3 regions of the Priestia sp. RMT2NF4 genome follow, and region 2 is predicted to be linked to each of the others. Evidence: riboswitches for the same ligand, from Rfam matches in the RefSeq annotation. Region 2 holds a riboswitch; each other region holds the start of a gene.
The links. Region 2 has a riboswitch for cyclic di-AMP ahead of ACMX9J_RS11435 (APC family permease). Riboswitches for the same ligand answer to the same signal wherever they lie in the genome.

Region 1 (3,280 bases), 190 kb from region 2:
CAGAAGTAGTTTAGTAGAAAGAAGATCCGAACGATGAATCGTTCGGATCTTTTCGTTAGTACGGTGAACGTATGTTTCAATCACTTTTCATCTTTTAAATGACTCAATAATGCAGAAGACATCTCCACGTGAGAAAGGGCGATGTGTGAAATCGTTTTGGCATAAGGTGTAATTTCGTTAATAAATTGCTCGAGTACGTGCAGGTGAGGAAGCTGAAGCTTTGTAATGAAGCAAGCCTGTCCGGCGATGCGTTCACAGAATAAAGCATAGGGATACTGAGAAATAAATCGTTTAAAACGCTCGTGCTCTCCGTTTTTCATGGTTACTTCAATAAAACACGAGACGGGCAACTGCAGCTTTTCATAATCAATATCGATTGTATATCCTTTTATAATACCAAAGCTCTCTAGCTGTCTTACTCGCTCTGCCACTGAAGGAGGAGACAGGTTAATTTGTTTTCCTAGCTCTCTTAAGGAAAGACGGCTGTTTTGCTGCAGTGCCTGCAAAATCGATAAATCAATTTCATCAATTTTCAATCGAAAACCTTCTTTCATATTAATGTTTCATTTGATTAGTAATAGCAGATAATATGTTTTATTTGTTATCTGAAATCTCCATTTTTCTTACTATAATAATTAAAAAGGAGTGAGTAAAAAATGGCAAGAGTTTTGTTAACAAACGAAGAGGGAACAAATTTTGAAAAAGCACTGAATTTAATTCCACATGTAAAAAGGTTGTATGATGAGCTATACGACAAGCTTTGGAACAGTGATATAGTAAAAAGAGAGACTAAGGAAAAAATCAGGCTTTATCTAGCAGGTGTTAACGGCTGTGAGACGTGTATGAGCATGTCATATGTAGGCGATAAGACGCTTAATCAAAAAGTGTTAAGAGAAAAAGAGCTGGAAGAAAAAGATCGACTGCTGTTTCGATTTATAGATGTATACCGAGTGCGTCCAAGGGATTTGACCGATGCTGATATGGATCAATTAAAGAAATTTTACAGTGATAAGCAGCTATTAGAGCTTTTGGCTGTTATTAATTTGTTTGATCAATTTCACAAACTGATTGTCAGTTTAGATTTATATGATTTTTGCAGTTTGCAGCGCAAGTGATGTCTTCCCTAAAAATATCTTGACAGACAAAATCCACAGGAGTAAGATAGCTTTCGTGAAGTGAAACGTATCATGAATCGAATCGATTATTCTAAAAAATAGATCATAGACATTTGAATAAAAATCGCTTAATCCATTATGGAGCGGAGGACCCATTATTTACGCACATATTGTGCTCCGGGGTGAATCCTTAAAAAGGTAGGGTTACTCTTAAAACCCGAACCCGACAGCTAACTTCGCAAGCGTTTTGAGGGGGAAGAGTGTGAAAAAACACAGGAGCCTTCCTGTGTTTTTTTGCGCTTTTTTTAAGAAAAAGATGTAATTTTTTAGAAAAAGTATAAGCTAAGAGAACACACAGCAGTTGAAGAAAGGAATAAATACATTATGAAAAAACAGTTTGCTGTATTGGGATTAGGTCGTTTTGGAGGCAGTTTGGTTGAAGAGTTTGCTAATTTGGATGTGGATGTGCTCGCTATTGACCGCAATCAGGAGGTAGTAAAGAAATATAGCAACTCAGCTACATATGTCGTGCAAGCGAACGCAATTGATGAAGCTAGCTTAAAAGGGCTAGGCATTCGTAACGTTGATCATGCTCTTATTTCGTTTGGAGACGATATCGAAGCAAGCGTGCTTGCAACGATGCTTTTAAAAGATATGGGCGTTAAGCAAGTATGGGTAAAAGCGGTGAATATGTATCATCAAAAAGTGCTGGAGAAAATAGGAGCGGACAAAGTCATTCACCCTGAGCGCGATATTGCGAAGCGTATTGCTCATCACGTGGTGTCAGAAAAAATCATTGATTACATTGAACTATCAAAGGATTATAGTATTGTCGAAATTGTCGCTTCTAAAAAGCTTCATAATAAAACGCTGTTTGATTTGAATATCCGTGCCAAGTACGGCTGCAATATTATCGGCTTTCAGCGAAAAGACGGAGAAATGGTGATTTCGCCTACCGCGCATGAAATAATTGAACAAGGAGATATGCTGATTGTTATCGGACATAATCGCGATTTGAACCGTTTTGAAGAAGAAGGAGTTTAACTCATGAAAAAACAAAATATTAAACTCACCCCTCCGCAGCTGCTGCTCTCTATTTTTGGTGGAGGAATTATTATTGGTGCTCTTTTATTAATGATGCCTTTTTCTACTACTGAGCCAATCCGGTGGGTAGACGCTCTTTTTACATCTACTTCCGCTATGACAGTGACCGGCTTAGCCGTCGTAGATACAGGTACGCGTTTTACCGTCATCGGTCAAACGATTATTATGCTGTTAATTCAAATAGGCGGTCTTGGCATTATGTCATTTGCCGTGCTGATTTTTATGATGCTAGGTAAAAAAATTGGATTTAAAGAGCGTATGCTCGTTCAGCAGGCATTAAATCAGACGAGCGTCGGTGGAGTTGTGCTGCTAGTTAAAAGGTTGTTCATCTTTTCATTTTTAATTGAGTTTGTTGCACTGATCTTTTTAGCGATACGCTGGGTTCCGGAATTCGGATGGTCTAAGGGGCTGTTCTTTAGCTTGTTTCATTCGATTTCGGCTTTTAATAACGCAGGGTTCGGACTACTGTCTGATAACTTAGTTCAGTATGTAGGAGATCCTATTATTAACATCACGATTTCTTTTCTCTTTATTATTGGTGGGTTAGGGTTTACCGTCCTTGCTGATATGTGGGTGAAAAAATCGTATAAAAAACTAACGCTGCATTCAAAAATTATGATTATCAGCACGTTCGCCATTAACGTGATTGCCATGCTTTTTATTTTTTTCTTAGAGTACGGCAATTCGCATACGCTCGGAAATTTATCATTAGGAGACAAAGTATGGGCTTCTTATTTTCAAGCGGTAACAACAAGAACCGCTGGCTTTAATACAATTGATTTAGCTCATTTGCATGACGCAACGGTGTTTTTAATGGTTTTATTGATGTTCATTGGTGCAGGGAGTGCGTCAACAGGAGGCGGTATCAAACTCACGACGTTTGTGGTGATTGTCTTTTCTGTATGGGCATTTTTACGAAGCAGGGAAGATATTGTGCTGCTAAAGAGACGACTTCTTCCTCTTCATGTGTTTAAGGCACTAGCCATTACGATGATTTCAATTATGTTTGTGTTTGGGGCCATCTTCCTGTTAAATATTTCGGAAAACCTGCCGTTTGTAAA
Region 2 (3,280 bases):
GTACAGCCAACGCTGCTGTCGTATAATCATCCGAATCGCGGTCGAAAATCAGCTAATTATGCGGTGCTTCGCTTAACAAATATGCCTGCAGTACTAACTGAAATAGCTTTTATTGATAGGAGCGCCGATGCAGCACTTCTTCAAAATGAAGCTTTTTTAAAAAGCATGGGTGAATCGTATGCAAAAGGAATTGCCGTATATTTAAATTTACCTCGTCGTGCAGTTCCAAATCCATCGCCATCTCCAACACCGACACCGACACCAAATCCATCACCTTCTGAACCAGGTGAAAAAACGTATACAATTAAGCAAGGAGATACGCTGTACAGTATTGCACAGAAGTACGGAATAACAGTACAAGCGCTTCAAGAAGCAAATACAGGGCTTTCTGATCCTTTAACCCTAAAGGTTGGAAAAACAATTGTTATTCCTTCAGGAACTTCACCAAACCCATCTCCAACACCGTCACCAACTCCACCTTCTGAACAATATCCACTTCCAAATGGAATTTTAAAACAAGGCGATTCTGGAGAAGCAGTGAAACAGCTTCAAAGAGCATTAAACGCGGTTAATTTTAAAGTAGGGTCAGTAGACGGAATATATGGAGTACAAACGAAAGATGCAGTCAGACGTTTTCAGCTTGTGTATCTTCCTTATGATGTAGATGGCATTTATGGTCCTCAAACGAAAAACAAGCTAGCAGCCGTTTTAAAAGCAAAAAGTTAAAGAAAGCAGGTCTTCTGTAAGCAGGCAGAAGGCCTTTTGTTTTCCCCTTAAAAGCGCCTTAAGCACTATTTTATCGTTTACGTAAAATAATGCTTTACAAACCATTTGTACGGGAGTATATTATCTAAGAACAAAGGATAGTTATGAAAGAAACTTGTTATCAATCATACTCTTTAACCGAAAATTATATTGACCTGTTATCGCTTAATTCGTCAGAAGTGGGGGACCCAAATTTGTGCATTGTCACTTGGGGTGAATCCTTTTTTAAAAGGTAGGGCTACTCTCATAGCCCGAATCCGACAGCTAACCCCATAAGCGTTTTGGAGAGGAGGTTTAAGCTGTGTAAAAACGCTGAGAACCCTTAGTGTTTTTTTTGTGCGCTTTTTTAACATAAAAAGGTATTTTTTAGGGATAATATCACTTATTCATGAACTTGTAACGGAGCTTAGCAACGAACAGTGAATACTAGCTAAGCAATCATCGGAGGGAAATTACGTGAACTATTCAGTTCTCAAGAGATTATTGATTGGAAAGCCGCTCAAAACAAAAGAGTTAGGCGATCAAAAGCTTAGTAAGCTTAAAGCGCTGGCTATTTTATCATCAGATGCCTTATCTTCAGTGGCTTATGGAACAGAACAGATTTTGATTGTCCTTGCAACAGTGGGCGTGCTTGCCTATTGGTATTCGATTCCAATTGCCATTGGGGTATTGGTGCTGCTGACGGCTTTAATTCTTTCATATCGTCAAATTATTTATGCGTATCCGCAAGGCGGAGGAGCTTATATTGTTTCGAAAACCAATTTAGGAGAAAATCCTGGACTTATCGCTGGGGGATCACTGTTAGTAGATTATATTTTAACAGTTGCCGTGAGTGTTTCAGCAGGAACCGATGCTTTAACTTCGGCTTTTCCAACGCTGCATCACTATAACGTAGTAATTGCGTGTTTGCTGGTGATTTTTATTACGGTTTTAAATTTACGAGGTGTAACAGAATCCGCTTCTGTCTTAGCTTATCCGGTTTATTTATTTGTGATTGCTCTTATTTTGTTAATAGCGGTGGGCTTCTTCAAAATAGTGACAGGTCAAGTTTCACCTGAGCTTCATACATCTCTCGGTACCGTGGTGCCAGGTATTAGTTTGTTTTTATTATTAAAAGCTTTTTCATCAGGCTGTTCGGCATTGACTGGTGTAGAAGCTATTTCGAATGCAGTGCCTAACTTTAAAGATCCAGGTGCAAAAAATGCTGTTCATACATTAATGCTGATGGGCGGTATTTTAGCCGTTTTATTTTCTGGCATCACGTTTTTAGCTTATTGGCTTGGCATTTCTCCAAAAGCAGATGAAACGGTTGTATCACAAATTGCATCGAGTGTATTTGGACGAAATGGGTTTTATTATTTTATTCAAGGCACCACAGCTCTGATTTTAGTGCTAGCAGCGAATACGGGTTTTTCAGCTTTCCCTTTGCTTGCCGTAAACTTATCGTCTGATAAATACATGCCAAGAATGTTTCAAATTCGCGGCGATCGACTAGGCTATTCAAATGGAATTGTGACCCTTGGAATTGCTTCTATTGTCTTACTTGTCGCCTTTAAAGGAGCGACGGAACAATTAATTCCTCTTTATGCAGTTGGAGTGTTCATTCCATTTACGCTTTCTCAAACAGGCATGATTGTCAAATGGCTTAGAGAAAAGCCGGCCGGCTGGCAAGGAAAGCTAACCATTAACTTAATTGGTGCCCTCATTACCTTAACGGTGCTAATCATTTTGTTTACAACGAAGTTTTCACAAGTATGGTCCGTGCTCGTTTTCTTACCGGTTATCGTTTATATTTTTCATCGCATTCATACGCATTATGAAGCGGTAGGAGAGCAGCTTCGTATTAAGCAAGGAGAAAAGATTGGAAAGCTTGAAGGAAGTGTGGTCATTGTTCCTGTAGCAGGAATGACAAAGGTAGTGGAAAATTCATTGAACTATGCAAGAACGATTGGTGATACAGTTATTGCGGTGCACGTTGCTTTTGACCGAGAAAGCGAAAAGAGAATGGAAGAGAAGTGGGAAAAGTGGCAGCCTGATATTCGTATTGTTACGTTTCACTCTCAATACCGCAGTCTTGTGCGTCCGCTGTTTCGATTCATCGATATGGCTGAAGAAAAAGCCCGGGAAAATAATATGGCTATTACGGTTGTTATTCCGCAGTTCATCACGAAAAAAAGCTGGCAAAACATCCTTCATAATCAGTCCAGTCTGCTGTTAAAAGCACATTTGCTTTACCGTAAAAACGTAATCGTTACAACGGTACCTTATCGTTTTAAAAAATAATGAAACATGACTAAAAACCTCCAACTTATATGTTGGAGGTTTTTAATTTTTAAATTCACATACACTAACCATAATTGAATCTCATCAAAGGCACAAACGGAGGGATTGCATGAGTGAATTAATTAAGTTATTGCGAAAAGGAAATAAATCGGCCATGATGGCCGCTATAGTTAATACCATTATATCCATTATTAAAGGGCTTGCTTTTGCTTTAACGGGAAATGTAGCGATG
Region 3 (3,280 bases), on a different contig from region 2:
CCTTTATCAAAAGCACAGAGTCGCGGAGATCAAATTTTAAATGCACAATCCTTTAAGAAAAAAGGCTACTGTATGGTTGTAGAAGAAGAGCAGTTAACAAAAGAACTGTTTTTGCGTGAAGTAAATGAGCTTCAGCAGCAGGCAAGTACGATGAAGCGTACAATGCGTGAAGCAACAAAAACGGATGCCATTTCAATTCTTGTAAATGAAATTGAGAAAATGAGCTAAAAAAAGCGTTCTTATCTCCTCGATAAGAACGCTTTTTTCTTCTGAAATTATTATTTTAAAATAATGAATAAATATAGAAAAATAAAGCTTTTAAAATTTCAAAAAATGTTGTTGACAGTAAATTTTAACAGGAGTAAGATTACTCTCATGAAACGTTCCACTGTGAAACGCTGAGTCTTTTCTGAAAGAGAAGGAAAGAGCGGAGGACCCAATTATCAGGGGTGAATCTCTTAATTGAGTAGGGTTACTTTCTTGACCCGAACCCGTCAGCTAACTTCGTAAGCGTTAAGAGAGAGGATGGTGTAATCGTGGTCGTTTTCTATAACAGCGGATAGTACGCTCCTTTCAAAATATAGGTGAAAGGAGCGTCAGGATGCATTTATCTAAGCAAATGATTCAAATGATTGAATATCGGGCCATGTGCGATCAGCAATCTTTTGATCTAGCAAACCGCTATTTGTCTACGTTAGCTAATCAAAGTTTTAAACGCAGCAGTAAAAACTATTATTAAGTCTAAAAATTAAATAACAAAGATACGCTTAATCAATTATGAGCGGGGGACCCAATATTTTGTACGTATGTACTAGGGGTGAATCTCTTAACTGAGTAGGGTTACTTCCATAACCCGAATCCGACAGCTAACTCCGTAAGCGTTTTGGGAGTAAAAAATTCGTGTCAATCACGGCTTATTTGTCGTGCATTAAACCGCGGAAGAGAACTCTCTTCTGCGGTTTTTTAGTGGGAAAAATCAGCATCACGTCTCACGGTTAGCTTTTTTGGACGTGATGCTTTATGAAAAGAAACCGTCACTAAACTTAGAAGCTATCATTTTTGTTAGGAAACAGTTAGGAGGGAGCAACTTGGATATGATCATGCTTGGAACGCTTGTCATATTAACAGCTGCTATGTACGGAATTATTTGCTGGTCGTCTCATGTAGTAGATGAAAGAGAGGAGAAGTGAACGTGTCGTTCATTTTGTTAGGTATTTCAGTTCTCGTTTTAATTTATTTAGTGTATGTACTGTTAAATCCAGAACAATTTTAATAAGCGGAGGAATAAAAAGTGGGGATTTTTCTACTATCAGTTGCGCTGCTGCTTGTTTTTGTAGCGCTTATTGCAAAGCCCGTAGGTATTTATATAGCGAATGTGTTTTCAAACGATAAAAACACTAGCTTGATAGGAAAGATAGAAACGTTGATGTTTAAAGCAGCAGGAATTAAAGGGCTTAATCAGACGTGGAAGCAATATGCATTTGCTCTTGTTTTGGCGAATACGTTTATGATTTTTGTGGTGTACCTTATCTTCCGGTTTCAAGGGGTACTGCTGCTTAACCCAAGCCACATCAAAGGAATGGATCCGGCACTTGCTTTTAACACGGCCATTAGTTTTATGACAAATACGAACTTGCAGCACTACAGCGGCGAATCAGGTTTGTCCTATTTCTCGCAGATGGCCGCCATTGTATTTATGATGTTTGCTGCACCAGCAACGGCACTTGCAGTAGCAATCGCTTTTATTCGCGGGCTGGCAGGGAAAGAAATGGGAAACTTTTTTGTTGATTTTGTAAAGTCAATTACGCGTATTTTACTTCCTATCGCTTTTATAACAGGCATTTTATTTATGTTTTTAGGTGTCCCTCAAACGTTAAGCGGAACGGTGACTGCCCATACAATAGAAGGAGCAACACAGCAAATAGCAAGGGGACCAGTTGCTTCTTTTCTTTCAATTAAAGAGCTAGGAAACAACGGAGGGGGATTTTTTGGTGTCAATTCAGCTCATCCATTTGAAAATCCTAACGCGTTGAGCAATGTATTACAAATCGTCCTTATGCTTTTATTGCCAACAGCACTTCCTTTCACATACGGAAAAATGATCGGACAGCGTAAACAAGGCCGCATCTTGTTTGTAGCGATGAGTATGCTGTTTATCGTTATTTTAAGCACAGCGTTTGTAACAGAGTGGGGAGGCAATCCAAGACTTGGTGCTTTTCATCTAAATGAAGCGAGCGGTTATATGGAAGGGAAAGAAGTCCGTTTTGGTGTCGGCATGTCGACGCTTTACGCCATCGTGACGACAGCAAGTGAAACAGGTGCAGTCAACACCATGCACGATACCCTGACGCCTCTTACCGGGTTATTAACGCTTGGAAATATGATGTTAAATACCGTATTTGGCGGTGTCGGAGCAGGATTTATGAATGTTATGATGTACGTCATCATTGCCGTATTTTTATCAGGTTTAATGGTTGGAAGAACACCAGAATACGTAGGTAAAAAAATTGAAGGAAAAGAAATGAAGCTAATCGCCGTGACGCTTATTCTGCAGCCGCTGCTAATTTTAGGAGGAACAGCTGTAGCACTTACCACTCATTTAGGAATGGAAGGTATATCAAATCCAGGCTTTCACGGGTTAAGTCAGGCACTGTATGAATTTACGTCGTCAGCAGCAAACAATGGATCCGGTTTTGAAGGACTCGGTGATGCAACGCCGTTTTGGAACATTTCAACGGGAATTGTTATGTATATTGGACGCTACTTCGGACTAATTACGATGCTGGCGGTATCGAGCTCACTAGCATCTAAGCAGCTTGTTCCCGAAACACCTGGAACATTTAAAACGGATACGTCTTTATTTAGCGGCATTTTAATTGGAACTACCGTTATTGTAGGAGCACTTACGTTTTTCCCAGTGCTTGTGCTTGGGCCGGTTGCTGAGTATTTAACACTGTAATCAAGAAAGCGGAGGATCATAATGAATAAACGGAATTTTGCAAATAATATTGAATTGGATTGCAACAGTCATATTCAAGGTTCTGTAGATAAACAAGCTTCATCGATTTTTATTCAATCAGTAAAGCAGGCGTTTATCAAGCTCAGCCCAAGAACGATGATAAAAAACCCTATCATGTTCGTAGTAGAAATCGGGTTTATAATTACGCTTTTTTTAGCCGTTGTTCCGGACCTTTTCGGAGAAAGTACAGTAAGCACAGGGTTTAATGTTGCCGTATCTCTCGTGTTATTTTTTACCATTGTTTTTGCTAATTTTGCAGAA

Region 1: another riboswitch for cyclic di-AMP. It lies ahead of ACMX9J_RS10460 (potassium channel family protein); the one in region 2 lies ahead of ACMX9J_RS11435 (APC family permease).
Region 3: another riboswitch for cyclic di-AMP. It lies ahead of kdpF (K(+)-transporting ATPase subunit F); the one in region 2 lies ahead of ACMX9J_RS11435 (APC family permease).

The regions. Positions count from the first base shown of each region.
Region 1 is NZ_JBLQZO010000002.1:244,009-247,288, reverse strand. Features, by position in the region: gene ACMX9J_RS10470 (Lrp/AsnC family transcriptional regulator) at 81-536, opposite strand; gene ACMX9J_RS10465 (hypothetical protein) at 657-1,115, shown strand; cyclic di-AMP (ydaO/yuaA leader) riboswitch at 1,231-1,375, shown strand; gene ACMX9J_RS10460 (potassium channel family protein) at 1,500-2,159, shown strand; gene ACMX9J_RS10455 (TrkH family potassium uptake protein) at 2,163-3,280, shown strand, end outside.
Region 2 is NZ_JBLQZO010000002.1:433,181-436,460, reverse strand. Features, by position in the region: gene ACMX9J_RS11440 (N-acetylmuramoyl-L-alanine amidase) at 1-726, shown strand, start outside; cyclic di-AMP (ydaO/yuaA leader) riboswitch at 918-1,059, shown strand; gene ACMX9J_RS11435 (APC family permease) at 1,222-3,048, shown strand; gene ACMX9J_RS11430 (cation diffusion facilitator family transporter) at 3,158-3,280, shown strand, end outside.
Region 3 is NZ_JBLQZO010000001.1:1,218,161-1,221,440, reverse strand. Features, by position in the region: gene ACMX9J_RS06230 (undecaprenyldiphospho-muramoylpentapeptide beta-N-acetylglucosaminyltransferase) at 1-228, shown strand, start outside; cyclic di-AMP (ydaO/yuaA leader) riboswitch at 387-529, shown strand; gene ACMX9J_RS06225 (hypothetical protein) at 602-739, shown strand; cyclic di-AMP (ydaO/yuaA leader) riboswitch at 755-895, shown strand; gene kdpF (K(+)-transporting ATPase subunit F) at 1,187-1,273, shown strand; gene kdpA (potassium-transporting ATPase subunit KdpA) at 1,298-2,959, shown strand; gene kdpB (potassium-transporting ATPase subunit KdpB) at 2,981-3,280, shown strand, end outside.